3 regions of the Streptomyces thermocarboxydus genome follow, and region 1 is predicted to be linked to each of the others. Evidence: riboswitches for the same ligand, from Rfam matches in the RefSeq annotation. Region 1 holds a riboswitch; each other region holds the start of a gene.
What was found. Region 1 has a riboswitch for cobalamin ahead of AY578_RS25610 (energy-coupling factor ABC transporter permease). Riboswitches for the same ligand answer to the same signal wherever they lie in the genome.

Region 1 (4,648 bases):
GGACCGTGCCGAGCAGCACGGCCACGGCGAACGCGACGGCGCACAACAGCGTGGACCACAACAGGCGTTCGCCGATGACCTCGGCCACCGGCTGGCGCATCACCGCCGACCGGCCGAGGTCACCGCCGAGCGCGGAGGTCAGCCAGTCCCACCAGCGGGCGGTGAACGGCCGGTCCACGCCCAGGTTTTCCCGCAGCCGGTCCAGGGTCTCCTGGTCGGCGCCGAGCGCGGCCGTGCCCGCGTACGCCCTCACCGGGTCGAACGGGGACGCGGCGGCGACGGCGAACACGCCGAAGGTGACGACGAGGAGCACCGGCACGGCGTACAGCGCGCGGCGCACCACGAGCCGGGTCACCGCCGGCCAGGGGGCGTGACTCATGTCGCGGGCTGCCAGTCCTCGACGTTCCACCAGGGTCCGGCGGCGAAGCCGTGCTCGTGCGGTTCGGTCTGGGTGGTGAGGCCCTTCCAGCGGTCGGCGAGCACGTACAGGTGGTCGATGTGGGTGAGGAAGGTGTAGCCGGGGTCCTTCACGAGGGCGCGCTGGAGGGCGTCGTAGGCGGCCTTGCGGGTCGCGGGGTCCTGGCTGCGGCGGCCGGTCTCCAGCGCGCGGTCGACGGCCGGGTTGTCGTAGTGCGCCATGTTGTTGAAGCCGTCGCCGGCGAGGGAGGAGTGCAGCATGGTGTAGAGCCCGAAGTCGGGGTCGCCGGTGCTGCCGAAGCCCGCGAGGACGGCGTCGCGGTTCATGCGGGGCTCGATGACCTCCCAGGTGGCGCTCTCCACGCGGACGTCGATGCCGGCCTTCTTGGCGTCGGAGGCGTAGGCGAGGGCGTGGTCCTGGCGGACCTTGTCGCCGGAGGGGTAGTACAGCGTGAAGCGGGCGGGGCGGCCGTCCTTGGCGCGGATGCCGTCCTCGCGCTTCGTCCAGCCGGCGGCGTCGAGGATGCGGCCGGCCTTCGCGAGGTCGCGCGACCGCTCGGTCTCCTTGGCGAACCACGGGTCGTCGACGGGCAGCGGCCCGTAGGCGGGGCGTCCCGCGCCGTCGAGGATCTTGTCGACCATGGCCTGCCGGTCGACGGCGAGGTCGAGGGCGCGGCGGATCGCGGTGTCGCCGGTGACGGGGTTGCCGCTGGGGAGGGTGACGACGCGGACGTCGTAGGAGGTGGCCCGGTACGTCTTCCTGCCGTCGTCGCTCTTGAAGGTGGCGGCGAGGTTGGGCGGGAGGACCGCGCCGTCGAGGTCGCCGGAGCGGAGCCGGGTGGCGCGGACGTCGTCGTCGGCGACGATCGCCATGGTGAGTTTCTTCACCTTCGGGGCGCCGCCCCAGTAGTGCGGGTTGGCCTTGAAGGTCAGCTTCTCGCCCTTGCGCCAGTCGACGAGGACGTACGGTCCGGTGCCGACCGGCTTGGTGTTGAAGGGCCCGGTGTTGGGGTCCTGCTTCCCGGCGATGTGCTCGGGGACGATCGGCAGCACCGTGCGGGCGGCGAACGGCGCGTAGGGGTGGTGGAGGGTGAAGACGACCGTGTCGTCGCCCACCGCCCGGACGCTTTCGACGGCCGCGAGTTCGCTCTTGGCGGTGTTGTTGGTGTCGTCGTCGAGGACCGTGCGGTACGTGAAGACGACGTCCCGCGCGGTCAGCGGCGTGCCGTCGCTGAACCTCACGCCCTCGCGCAGGGTGTACGTGTAGGTGCGTCCGCCGTCCGTGATCCGCGGAAGCGCCCTGGCCAGGGCGGGTTTCAACGTCATGTCGGCGGTGCGGGCGAGCAGGCCGTCGAACAGCTTGGAGTTGCCGTCCTTGCCGTAGCCGAGGAGCGGGCTGAGGGTGTCGGGCTCGGTGGAGACGCCGATCACCACGGACTCGCCGGCCGCCCCCGCGTCCGTGCCGCCGGAGCCCGGCGCCGAGCAGGCGGAGACCGCCGTGGCCGTCGCCAGCACGGCGGCGGCGCCCCGTATGCGTCGTCGGGTCGTCATCGAACCTCACATCCCTGTTGCCGGTCAATCGCTCTTGCATATTAATTGCAAGAAGACCTTGCCCGGAACGCCGGCCGACCAGTCCCCCGGTTCCCGGGCGGCCGTCCCGGGGCCCGAACGCGCAGGTGTGCGCCGGGGTGCGAGCCGCCGGGCGCCCTCCGCGCGCCCCTGTCGCCGCTTGTCACCGGGCCGCGGCGGGGACTACTGTCACCACGCCTTGGTGACGGGAAATCGGTGCGATACCGGTGCGGCCCTCGCCACTGTGATCGGGAAGTCCGGCTCCGGCCCTCGCGGGCAGCCACTGGGTCCTTCGGGACCCGGGAAGGCGGAGCACGGGCGGTGGTACCCGTCAGCCAGGAGACCGGCCAAGGCGCGTCAACCATCCACGAGGTGCTGGAGAGGGTCTGCCGAGCCATGCACATTGCCGAGGGTTTCCTGCCTCCGGCGCACGCGGTCGCCTGGGGCGTCGCGTCGGCGCCGTTCGTCGTCCACGGAGCCCGGTCGCTCGTCCGTGACGTCAGAGAACATCCCGAGAGCACGCTCCTGCTGGGCGCGTCGGGAGCGTTCACGTTCGTCCTGTCCGCGCTGAAGCTCCCGTCGGTGACAGGGAGTTGCTCCCATCCCACCGGCACGGGGCTGGGCGCGATCCTGTTCCGGCCGCCGGTCATGGCGGTGCTCGGGACCATCACCCTGCTGTTCCAGGCGCTGCTGCTCGCCCACGGCGGGCTCACCACGCTCGGCGCCAACGTCTTCTCCCTGGCGATCGTCGGCCCCTGGGCCGGGTACGGCGCCTACCGGCTGCTGCGCCGGTACGGCGTGCCGCTGATGGGCGCGGTGTTCTGCGGCGCGTTCGTCGCCGACCTGTCGACGTACTGCGTGACGAGCGTCCAGCTCGCGCTGGCGTTCCCCGACCCGGGCAGCGGATTCCTGGGCGCGCTCGGCAAGTTCGGCTCCATCTTCGCCGTCACGCAGATCCCGCTCGCGGTCAGCGAGGGGCTGCTGACCGTGCTGGTGATGCGCCTGCTGGTGCAGTCCAGCAAGGGCGAGCTGACCCGGCTCGGCGTGCTGGTCACCTCGGTGGCCGACGGCAAGCGGGCCGCGGAGGCCGAGTCGCCCGAGGCGGTGGCCCGATGAGCCGCAACGCGAAGATCAACACGCTGCTCCTGCTGCTCGTCGCCGCTCTAGCCGTGATCCCGCTGGCGTTCGGGCTCGGCGACCACAAGGAGGAGCCGTTCGCCGGCGCGGACGGCGAGGCGGAGACCGCGATCACCGAGATCGACCCGGACTACGAGCCATGGTTCTCGCCGCTGTACGAACCGCCGTCCGGGGAGATCGAGTCGGCGCTGTTCGCCGTCCAGGCGGCGCTCGGCGCGGGCGTGCTGGCGTACTACTTCGGGCTGCGGCGTGGCCGGCGGCAGGGCGAGGCGCGGGCCCGGGAGCGGGAGCGGGCCGGCGTTCAGACCCCGGAAGGGGCGCGTGAGCAGGCCGCCGGCCTGCGGGCCCCGGACGGGACGCACGAGCGGGGCGGCGGGGCGGCGACGCGGGCGCCCGGGACGACGCGGAGGTGCGCTCCGGCGCCGACGGCGGACGGGGCTGACAGGCCCGTGCTGCCGATCGACGCGGCGGCGCACAGCAGCCGCTGGCGCCGCCGCCATCCCGTGGACAAGGCCGTCCTCGGCCTCGGTCTCACCGTCCTCGCGATCTCCCTGCCCCCGTGGCCGGGCGCCGCGTTGGTGCTGGTCAGCGCGCTGGTGCTGCTGCTCGGCCCGGCGGGGGTGCCGGCCGGGCGGCTGTGGCGGGCGTACCGGGTGCCGCTGGGGTTCTGCGTCACCGGGGCGCTCACCCTGCTGGTGAGGGTGGGCGGGCCCGGCGGTTTCGTGTCGCCCGCGCCCGACGGGCCGTTGCGCGCCGGGGAGTTGCTGCTGCGCACCTCGGCGGCCTCCCTTGGCGTGCTGCTGTTCGCGTTCACCACACCCATGTCGGACCTGCTGCCGCGCCTGGTGCGCGCCGGGGTGCCCGCGCCGCTGGTGGACGTGGCGCTGGTGACGTACCGGATGAGCTTTCTGCTGCTCGACTCGGTGCGCCGGGTGCACCGGGCGCAGGCGGCGCGGCTCGGGCACACCACCCGCGCGGCGACGTGGCGTTCGCTCGGCGGGCTCGGGGCGACCGCGTTCGTGCGGTCCTTCGACCGGGCGGCGCGGCTGCAGACCGGGCTCGCGGGCCGCGGCTACGACGGCGCCCTGCGCGTGCTGGTGCCCGAGGCGCGGGTGTCCGCCCGGTTCACGGCCGCGAGCGTGGCGCTCCTGGTGGCGCTGGCCGCCCTCACCTTCGTACTGGAAAGGCCCCTGTCGTGAGTGGAACCGTGCTGGTGGCACTGCGGGACGTGTCGTTCGCGTACGAGGACGGGCCGCCGGTGTTCACCGGGCTCGACTTCGAGGTGCGCGAGGGAAGGACGCTGGCGTTGCTGGGGCGCAACGGCAGCGGCAAGACCACGCTGATGCGGCTGCTGAGCGGCGGACTGCGGCCGTACGGCGGGGAGTTGCTGCTGTCGGGACGTGCGGTGCGGCATGACCGGAAGGGGCTGACGGCGCTGCGCAGCACCGTGCAGCTGGTGGTGCAGGATCCGGACGACCAGCTGTTCGCCGCGTCCGTGGGGCAGGACGTGTCGTTCGGGCCGCTG
Region 2 (4,648 bases), 4.1 Mb from region 1:
GCGGCCAGCCCCTCCTCCCAGGCGCGCTTGCCGCCCAGCAGCCGCACCACGGCCAGGCCGGCGCCGTCCAGCAGCGCGGGCAGTTCCTCCGCGACGTCGACGCGGGTGGGGTTGCCGATGCGGTAGCCGGCGCCGGAGGCCCGGGCCGCCAGCAGGTCCGTGTCGGCGGTCGACAACAACAACACAGTGCTCATGCGGGCGCTCCCGGTGGAATGAAGGGCAGTCCTCGTGGCGCGCCGGACTCGATGAGCCGCCACAGCGCGTCCGTGTCCGCGTGCTGTTCGATCAGGTCGCCGAGCCGGTCGAGCTGCTCCTCGCGCAGCGCGGCGAAGGAGGTGCCGGGGGCCGGCACGAAACGGCGTCCCGCGCGCTCGGCGACCGCGCGCAGGAACGCCCGCCGGAACCCGTCCGACTCCAGTGCCCCGTGCCAGTGCGTGCCCCAGGCGCCGCCGACCCGGCAGCCGTCCAGGAAGCTCTCACCGCCGAGGACTTCGGCGACCCCGTGGTGGATCTCGTAGCCCTCGACGCGCTCCCCGAGGGCCTCGCCGACCGGGCGGGCCAGGGTCTTCTCGCGGGCGAACCGCACCCGGACGGGCAGCACGCCCAGCCCGTCCACATGGCCCGCGCGGCTCTCCACGTCGTCCTCGATGTGCTCGCCGAGCAGCTGGAAGCCGCCGCAGATGCCCAGAATCGGCCGGCCCTCGGCGGCCCGCCGCACCAGCGCGTCCGCGAGACCCCGCTCGTGAAGCCAGCGCAGCGCCTTCACGGTGCCGCGGGTGCCGGGCACCACCACCAGGTCGGCGTCGGCGAGTTCGTCGGGCCGGTCCACGAACCGCACCACGACGCCCGGTTCGGCGGCCAGCGCGTCCACGTCGGTGAAGTTGGACATCAGCGGCACCGCGCACACCGCGACCCGCAGCACCTCCTCGCCGGCCGGCGCGGCCACCTCGGACTCCCGCACGGCGCCGCGCAGGGAGACGCGCAGCCCGTCCTCCTCGTCGATGCCGAGCCCGTGCCGGAACGGCAGCACGCCGTAGGTGCGCCGCCCGGTGAGGCCGTGCAGCATCTCCAGGCCCGGCTCCAGCAGGGAGACGTCCCCGCGGAACTTGTTCACCAGGAACCCGGCGACCAGCTTCTGGTCCTCGGGGGAGAGCAGGGCGACCGTGCCGAAGAAGGAGGCGAACACGCCGCCCCGGTCGATGTCCCCGACCACCAGCACGGGCAGCCGGGCGCCCCGCGCGGTCCCCATGTTCACGATGTCGGTGCGGCGCAGGTTGATCTCGGCGGGGCTTCCCGCGCCCTCGCAGATCACCGCGTCGTACTCGGCGCGCAGTCGCTCCAGGCAGTCCAGGACCGTGCCGAGGAGCTTCTCCTGGCGGCCGCCGTGGTAGCCGCGGGCGCTCATCTCGCCGACCGGGCGGCCCATCAGCACCACCTGGCTGGACCGGTCGCCGCCCGGCTTCAGCAGCACCGGGTTCATCAGCGCCGTCGGCTCCACCCGGCACGCCTGCGCCTGCATCGCCTGGGCGCGGCCGATCTCGGCGCCCTCGCGGGTGACGAACGAGTTCAGCGACATGTTCTGCGCCTTGAACGGCGCGACCTTCACCCCCTGGCGCACCAGCCACCGGCAGATCCCGGCGGTGACCACGCTCTTGCCGGCGTCCGAGGTGGTCCCGGCGACCAGCAGTCCGCCACCGCTCACCGGTCACGTCCCTTCAGCACGCGCCGCGCGGCCACCCCGGCCGCGAGCGCCAGCCAGCCGACGCGCCGCGACAGGCGCACCGCCCGGTCGATGTCGGTGACGGCGACGGGGCGTCCGCCGCCGTTGAGGACGGGCCGGTGCTCGACCCGCCCGCCGTAGGAGAGGGTTCCGCCGAGCCGGACGCCGAGCGCGCCCGCGAAGGACGCCTCCACGGGACCGGCGTTGGGGCTGGGGTGCTTCGCCGCGTCCGCGCGCCAGGCCCGTACCGCCCCACGCGGGTCGGGACCGGTGAGCGCGGCGAGGACGGCCGTCAGGCGCGCGCCCGGCCAGCCGGCGACGTCGTCGAGCCGGGCGGACGCCCAGCCGTAGCGGAGGTACCGGGGCGACCTGTGACCCACCATCGCGTCCAGGGTGTTGACGGCCCGGAACCCCACCAGACCCGGCACCCCGGCGACGGCGCCCCACACCAGGGCGCCCACCACGGCGTCGGAGGTGTTCTCGGCGACGGACTCCACCACGGCGCGGGCGATCCCGTCGGCGTCCAGCGCCTGCGGGTCACGGCCGCACAGGTGCGGCAGCCGCGCGCGGGCGGCCTCGACGTCCCCGGCCTGGAGCGCCTGCCCGACGGCACGGGCCTCCCGGGCCAGCGAGGTGCCGCCGACGACGGCCCAGGTGGCGACGCCGGTCAGGGCGACGGAGGCGGCGGGGGAACGGCGTACGGCGCCGACGGCCAGGCCGGCGAGCGTGACGGCGCCGCCGACGCACACGGCGGTGTGCACGGCCCCGCGGCCACGGTCGTCCCGCCACAGCCCCCGCTCCACGGCAGCCGCGGCCCGCCCGAAGGCGGCGACCGGATGACCGCGGCGGGGATCGCCGAGCAGCAGGTCGCCGAGGAGGCCGGCGGCGGCGCCGTACGCGAACACGCGATCGGCACCCATGGGTTCAGCCGGTGACGGATCCGGAGATCACGGCCCCGAAGGGGGGTGGGGTGTCGCTGGTCGACCTCGGCAGGCTGCCGCGCATGGCGATATGTCCTCACTCAGGGTGTCCGCGCCCTGGTTCGACGAGACCGGCGGCGAGAGTTCCTGGCTCCCGGGGTTCGCACCCCGGTGACAGTGGCGGGACCGCGCCGGATTCGCACCGGCTTCCTCTTCTGCCGCCGTATTGGCGGAGGCAGTCCACCATGCCCCCGGAAGGGCCGTCAACTTGCCTTTGACCTGCGGGGCTGAAGTGTGCCGAGGCCCACAGAGGGGCTCACGTGGGTGAACGCGGCCGGCGGCCCGTGGACGCGCGCACGTCCGGCACGGGCGGAGACACGGCGACGGGCGGGACGGGAGCCGCCGCTCCCGTCCCGCCCGCTCACGCGTGCGGCCCGGTGGTTCAGGCCATGATCAGGTAGATGCCGTAGCCGACCGCCGCCGCGCAGGCGGCGAAGCAGGCGTAGGCGCCGGTGACCGCGAGGGCCGCGGACCGGCCCTCGGCGGACGCCCGCTCGCGGCGGGACAGACCCGAGATGCCCAGGGTGAACAGGGCCACCAGGGCCACGGTGACCACGAGGCTGACGCCGAACACGGAGCCGAGGGCCGCCCAGTCGATCTTCATGCTGCTACTTCCTTCGTGCCGGACGCGGTCAGACGGTCGAGGCGGCCGACGGGGCCTGCGGGTCGGCGGTGGCCGGGGCCGGTGCCGGGATGGTGGCCGAGAGGTCCTCGGAGGGGCCTGCCGGGGGCGGGGTCACGGCGGCGATCGCCTGGGTGACGACACCGGCGGGCTCCTCGGAGACGGTCTCCGGGGTGTCGTGGTCGTTGACGTTGGTGTGGTCGACGACCTCGCGCCGGGAGATCTTCCAGATGGCCGCGCTGGAGGCGACCAGGAAGACGGCCACGACGGCGGTGCCCCAGCTGCCGAAGCCGCACACCCACTCGGCGATCGCCGCGACCAGCGCGGCGGCCGGCAGGGTCAGGCCCCAGGCGACGAACATCCGGGTGGCCGTGGACCAGCGGACCACACCGCCCTTGCGGCCGAGTCCCGCGCCCATGACGGAACCGGACACGGAGTGCGTCGTGGAGAGGGAGAAGCCCAGGTGCGAGGAGGCCAGGATGACCGTCGCGGCGCTGGTCTGGGCGGCGAAGCCCTGCTGCGGCTGGAGGTCGGTCAGGCCCTTGCCCATGGTGCGGATGATGCGCCAGCCGCCCAGGTAGGTGCCGAGGGCGATGGCGAGACCCGCGGAGAGGATGACCCACACCGGCGGGTCGGAGTCGGGGGCGACGGCGCCGCCGGCGACCAGGGCGAGGGTGATGATGCCCATCGTCTTCTGGGCGTCGTTGGTGCCGTGGGCCAGGGAGACCAGGCCGGCCGAGGCGATCTGCCCGGCGCGGTAGCCCTTCTCGGAGGCCTTGGTGTCGGCGCCGCGGCCCATGCGGTACGTGAGCCGGGTCGCCAGCATCGCGGCGATGCCCGCCACCAGCGGGGCGGCGATCGCGGGGAGCAGGACCTTGGTGACCAGCACGTCGCCGTGGACCGCGCCGAAGCCGGCGGAGGCGACCGTGGCGCCGATCAGACCGCCCATGAGGGCGTGCGACGAGCTGGACGGAAGACCGACCAGCCAGGTGAGGAGGTTCCAGAGGATCGCGCCGACCAACGCGGCGAAGATGACCTCGGGACGGATGCCGGCCTCGTCGACGAGGCCCTTGGAGATCGTGTTGGCGACCTCCACCGAAAGAAATGCGCCGACAAGGTTCAGCGCGGCGGACATGGCCACCGCGACCTTGGGCTTGAGCGCACCGGTCGAAATGGTCGTTGCCATCGCGTTCGCGGTGTCGTGGAAACCGTTCGTGAAATCGAACGCGAGTGCGGTTACCACCACAATCGCGAGGATCAGCGAGAAGCTTTCCATTTACCCAGGCAATCGTTCGAGGTCATTGGCTGGTCGAACGTAGGCAACCA
Region 3 (4,648 bases), 1.0 Mb from region 1:
AGCCAGGGCCGGTGACCAGAGACGGGCGGCGTGACCGAGGTGGGCGATGGAGACGCCGACGCGCGGCTCCACAGTGTGGTGGCGGCGTGCGACGGCTTCGGCAAGATCGGTGAAACCCGACGCGTAGGAACGGGCGACCGGATGCCAGCAGTCGTCCCGTCCGCCGATGTGCAGGGCGAAGAAGCCGCCGAGGCCCGCCACGTCGTGGAGGGCGGCGGCAACGGACGCGGCCGAGGCACGGGCGTCGTGCACGGTTCTGTCCTCCTTCCGGCTCTCCGTCCACACGGTCAGGAGGCCGAACGCCGTCGCGGCGGCGTGATGGCGTACAGGTCGAGGATGTCCGGCCGTGGTGCGACGCCCGGTCCGCCGGCGCGTGCCCAGGCGGCGATGTCCTCGGTCGCGTCCGGGTCGTTGACCAGTCCGAGCCAGACGGGCCGGGCGCCGGCGGCCCGGCCTTCCGCGGAGGGCTGGACGACGATGACGTTGGCGTGTTCGCAAACGTCGAGGCAGTCGGAGACGCGTACCGGTGCCGCGGCACGCAGGCGTTCGGTCTGGGCCGCGTGGTCGACACCGGTCACCTTCCGGGTGCCGCAGCAGCAGTCGCGGCACACGACGATGCGGCACGGCACGGGGCCGGTGACCGTCGCGGGCCTCTCGTCGTCAGTCGTTGGTCCGGTCGGCGTTACGGGCATGCGGTGCCGTCCCTCTCTCCGGGGAGATCCGCCCCGGGGTCTGTCGAGGAGGCGACCGCGTGAGTCTCCTGGCTCTCGGGTCAATGCTCGTCCCGGCCTTCCCACCCGCTACCGGGCAGTGGCCTGTCGGGACTTGCTCTCCGATCACAGTGGCGGGACCGCGCCGGATTCACACCGGCTTCCTCGTCCGCCGTCGCCCTGTCGCTGCTCATCCTCCCATCCCGGTACACCGTCCGGCCCGCTCCGAGTCGGCCGTCAGTCCGTCTCCTGAGCGTGCGGGGCCGTCGCGGGCGGATGGGTCGGACGGTCCCGCCCTCCGTCACGGCCGGACACCACCACGACGAGGAGCCCGACGACGACGGCCCCGACGGCGACCCGTCCCGCCGCCCGTAGCCACCAACCCGGCCGGCCCACGCCCCCGCCGGCCGGCCCCAGCCGTTCCGCCCGCCGGGCCGGTCTCAGCAGACGGATCAACAGCAGGGCCGCGACCGGCAGTTGCAGCAGCCACAGCATGGTGCGCGGCCATTCCCCGTACCAGACGTTGGTCCCGTACAACAGGGTGTGCCACACGCTCAGCACGTACACGACGATCACGAACCGGTGCAGCCGGCGCCAGGTGTTCGCTCCGATACGGTGCCGGACGTAGAACAGCAGCCCCAGCGGAATCGCCAGGTACAGGGCGCCCTGGCCGATCGGGATGGCGACCTGGCCGGTTCCGGAGTCGTACCAGCCCGGCACGAAGGTGTCCGCGAAGGCCACCCACAACCGCTCGGCCCAGTCCACCTTCGTCTCGTAGCGGACGAGTTCCGCCGCGAACATCAGCGCGTGCGCGAACATCAGGGCCATGGTCGTCAGGCTGGTGGTGCGGTGCCAGCGCTCCAGCACCTGCCGGGAGACCGGCAGCCGGGCGGGGCGTGGCCCCGACAGCACCAGGCCGAGCATGACCGTGCCCCACGCCCACAGCAGGGCCGACCAGCCGAACGCCTGGCTGAGCAGGTACATCCAGTAGGTGCCGGGATCGTCCATGAACGGCATGACCGCGACGGTGTCCGAAGCACCCGAATCCATGCGCGCCCACAGGAACGCGAACACGAGCGCCGTGACCACCACCGCCGCGGTGGCGTCGGGCAGGGCGGCCCGCAGATCGCCGCGCAGCGCGACGCGGTCACCGGGAGGCCGTTTCCCTCCGGGCAACGGGGTCATCGCCCCGTCTTCGTCCGGCCTCACGTCTGACGTCATCAGGGGCCTCCCGGGCACGGGCCACCGCAGCAGCGGTGCGCATGTGGCGTGAGGCAACAAGTCTGGCTGATGAGGGAGTGATCTCCGAAGGCGTTATCCGGCCAGAGCCGCCACGAGAACCGCGCGTGGAGGCACACCTTGTTCTGCGTCACCTCCACATTCAGGACAACCCGCCGAGGCTCCACTGTCGCAGGAAGCACGAGCGCCTCTACGCTGATCCTCGCAGTCGGTTCGCGCCTCCCGTCCACCCGGACGCCCGGTGGCGCGACGCAAGAGGGAACCCGGTGTGAGTCCGGGACTGTCCCGCAGCGGTGAGTGGGAACGAAAGCCGTCGGTGTCACTGGGCCCGCGTCAGGGCCGGGGAAGAGACGGCCGGTAGGTGTCCGCCCTTTCGGCAGACGTGCCCGCGAGTCCGAAGACCTGCCACTGCGCCCGCGTCCCGCGGGCTGTGCACGTGACCTCGTGGACTGGGTTGGCGGTATGGGCGGTCGTACGTCGTGCGTGTGGCCGCGCCTCCTTCCCTGTCGGTGTTCAACGCCCGGTACGGAGGAGGACGGTGTGCGGGACCCAGCCTGTTCGCGTCGGCCGTACCGACCCCGGGCCGGTGTGTCGTCCGGCAGACCGGAGCCGACGAGGCCCGGACCCGTCGCGGGCTTCCTCCGGGAACGGGACTCATCCGGAGGCGCGGTGTCCGGTGTCTGCCACGGCACTCTGGGCGAGCTGTACCAAGGCCCGTTGCGACCGGACACCGATCCCGAGATCGCGGTGGTGTCCTTCCCCGTGGACCGCCACTCATGGGTGTACTTCACACCGAGGACGACGGCCGGCCCGCCACGTCCGCCGGCACTGGGTGAGAAGTCGGCGACAGCGGCCCGGCTCTTCCTGGACCACTACGGTTTCGCCCTGCCCCCTGGCGACTGGCGCACCCACTCCGAACTTCCGGTGGGCGTGGGGATGGCCAGTTCCACGGCGGACATCGTGGCGACGCTGCGCTGTCTGTTCCGTGTCTTCTCCCTGCCGTACGACACGGACGTGGTCCTCGGCGTCCTGACGGACATCGAGCGCGCCGACAGCGTCTTCCTCGACGAGTTCGCCCTGTACCTCAGCGGCCGGCACCGGGTGGTGCGGCGGCTGGGCCAGGACATCGGCTTCCACACCGCCTACGTCACGGAACCCGGCACGGTGGACACCGCCGCCGTCACTCCCCTGCTGCTGGACCACTACCGGCGCCGCGGCGAGGAGTACCACCGGTGTCTGACCGATCTGCTGAAGGGCTTCGACTCGGGTGACCCGGCCGCCGTCGCCCGGGCCGCGACGACCAGCGCCGCGTTGTCCCAGGAGGTGCTGCCCAAGGCGACCTTCAGCAGCCTGCAGGCTCATCGTGAGCGGTTCGGCGCCGACGGCGTCTTCGTAGCCCACACCGGCTGCCTGGCCGGCTATCTCTTCGCCTCACACCCACGGGCCGAGGTCAAGTCCGAACTCTCCTCGTTCTTCCACTCGCTCGGCCACCAGTGCACCTTCACCCAAGGAGGCTACGGGTGATCCACCCCCACATCGCCGACGCCCTGAAAGTCCCGGACCTCGTCCGGCTCACCGACGGCCTGGTCCTGCTGCGGTTCGAGTCGATGAAGATCTACTCGGCCCTGGCCGCTGTCCGTCATCTGCTGGAGCGGGGCACGGTCCGTCCGGGCCAGACCCTGATCGACAGCTCCAGCGGCATCTACGCCTACGCCCTCGCGCTGGCCTGCCACCGGTACGGCATGCGGTGCCACATCGTCGCGTCCACCACCGTGGACGCCACCACCCTCGCCCAACTGGAAATCCTCGGCGCCGCGGTGGAGCAGGTCAGACCGTCGCGGAACCTCAAGCTCGACCAGGAACTGAGGGTGCGACGGGTGCGCGAGATCCTCGCCGAGGATCCCGGCCACCACTGGATGCGCCAGTACCACGACGACGTCCACTACCTTGGCTACCAGGAGGTCGCCGACCGGATCGCGGCGGAGTTCCCGGCCGCACGGCTGACCGTCGTCGGCGGGGTGGGTTCCGGAGCCTCGACCGGCGGCATCGTGGAACGCCTGCGCGTTGCGGACCCCTCGGTGCGTCTGGTCGGCGTCCAGCCCTTCGGCAGCGTCACCTTCGGCAGCCAGGACCATCACGATCCCGAGGCGATCATCGCCGGCATCGGTTCGTCGATCGTCTTCGACAACGTCCGCCACCATCTCTACGACACCGTGCACTGGCTGGACTTCACCCACGCCATGTCCGGTGCCGTCGCCCTGCTGCGCGAGCATGCGGTGTTCGCCGGGCTGTCCACCGGTGCCGGCTATCTGACGGCGACGTACGAGGCCCGCCGTCACCCCGACCGACTGCACCTGGTGGTAGGGGCCGACACCGGACACCGCTACGTGGAGCGCGTGTTCGCCCGGCACGCCGAGGCCCTGGACCCGGCCGCGCTGAAACCCCTCGAGGTCCGCACTCCGGAGGAGATGACCATGCCGTGGTCGAGGATGACGTGGCAGCGCACTTCCTGCCCGGCCCACTGGAAGGAGCGGGCGGCATGACCGTGGCCTGCCTGGAGTCACTGACCTTCGGCCTCGGCCATCTGGTCCGCGCCGCCGATCGGCTCGGCGAGCGCCTGCTGCTGCTGACCCGGGCCCCCGCCTACTACGCCTACGAATTGGACCGGCTGCCCGCCGGCACCCTCGACGTCGTCGTGA

Region 2: linked by a shared signal. The riboswitch ahead of AY578_RS07155 (cobalamin biosynthesis protein) and the one ahead of AY578_RS25610 (energy-coupling factor ABC transporter permease) in region 1 are both predicted to bind cobalamin.
Region 3: linked by a shared signal. The riboswitch ahead of AY578_RS30040 (GHMP family kinase ATP-binding protein) and the one ahead of AY578_RS25610 (energy-coupling factor ABC transporter permease) in region 1 are both predicted to bind cobalamin.

The regions. Positions count from the first base shown of each region.
Region 1 covers NZ_CP058273.1:5,576,586-5,581,233, reverse strand. Annotated here, with positions in the region: gene AY578_RS25620 (ABC transporter permease) at 1-379, opposite strand, end outside; gene AY578_RS25615 (ABC transporter substrate-binding protein) at 376-1,968, opposite strand; cobalamin riboswitch at 2,170-2,352, shown strand; gene AY578_RS25610 (energy-coupling factor ABC transporter permease) at 2,383-3,102, shown strand; partial or broken gene AY578_RS25605 (energy-coupling factor ABC transporter substrate-binding protein) at 3,099-3,347, shown strand; gene cbiQ (cobalt ECF transporter T component CbiQ) at 3,573-4,322, shown strand; gene AY578_RS25595 (energy-coupling factor ABC transporter ATP-binding protein) at 4,319-4,648, shown strand, end outside.
Region 2 covers NZ_CP058273.1:1,516,729-1,521,376, reverse strand. Annotated here, with positions in the region: gene cobN (cobaltochelatase subunit CobN) at 1-194, opposite strand, end outside; gene AY578_RS07160 (cobyric acid synthase) at 191-1,702, opposite strand; gene AY578_RS07155 (cobalamin biosynthesis protein) at 1,699-2,640, opposite strand; cobalamin riboswitch at 2,760-2,900, opposite strand; gene AY578_RS07150 (hypothetical protein) at 3,083-3,304, opposite strand; gene AY578_RS07145 (inorganic phosphate transporter) at 3,333-4,598, opposite strand.
Region 3 covers NZ_CP058273.1:6,574,647-6,579,294, reverse strand. Annotated here, with positions in the region: gene AY578_RS30055 ((2Fe-2S)-binding protein) at 1-252, opposite strand, end outside; gene AY578_RS30050 (hypothetical protein) at 288-692, opposite strand; cobalamin riboswitch at 754-877, opposite strand; gene AY578_RS30045 (ferric reductase-like transmembrane domain-containing protein) at 948-1,895, opposite strand; cobalamin riboswitch at 2,145-2,369, shown strand; gene AY578_RS30040 (GHMP family kinase ATP-binding protein) at 2,667-3,473, shown strand; gene AY578_RS30035 (cysteine synthase family protein) at 3,470-4,492, shown strand; gene AY578_RS30030 (ATP-grasp domain-containing protein) at 4,489-4,648, shown strand, end outside.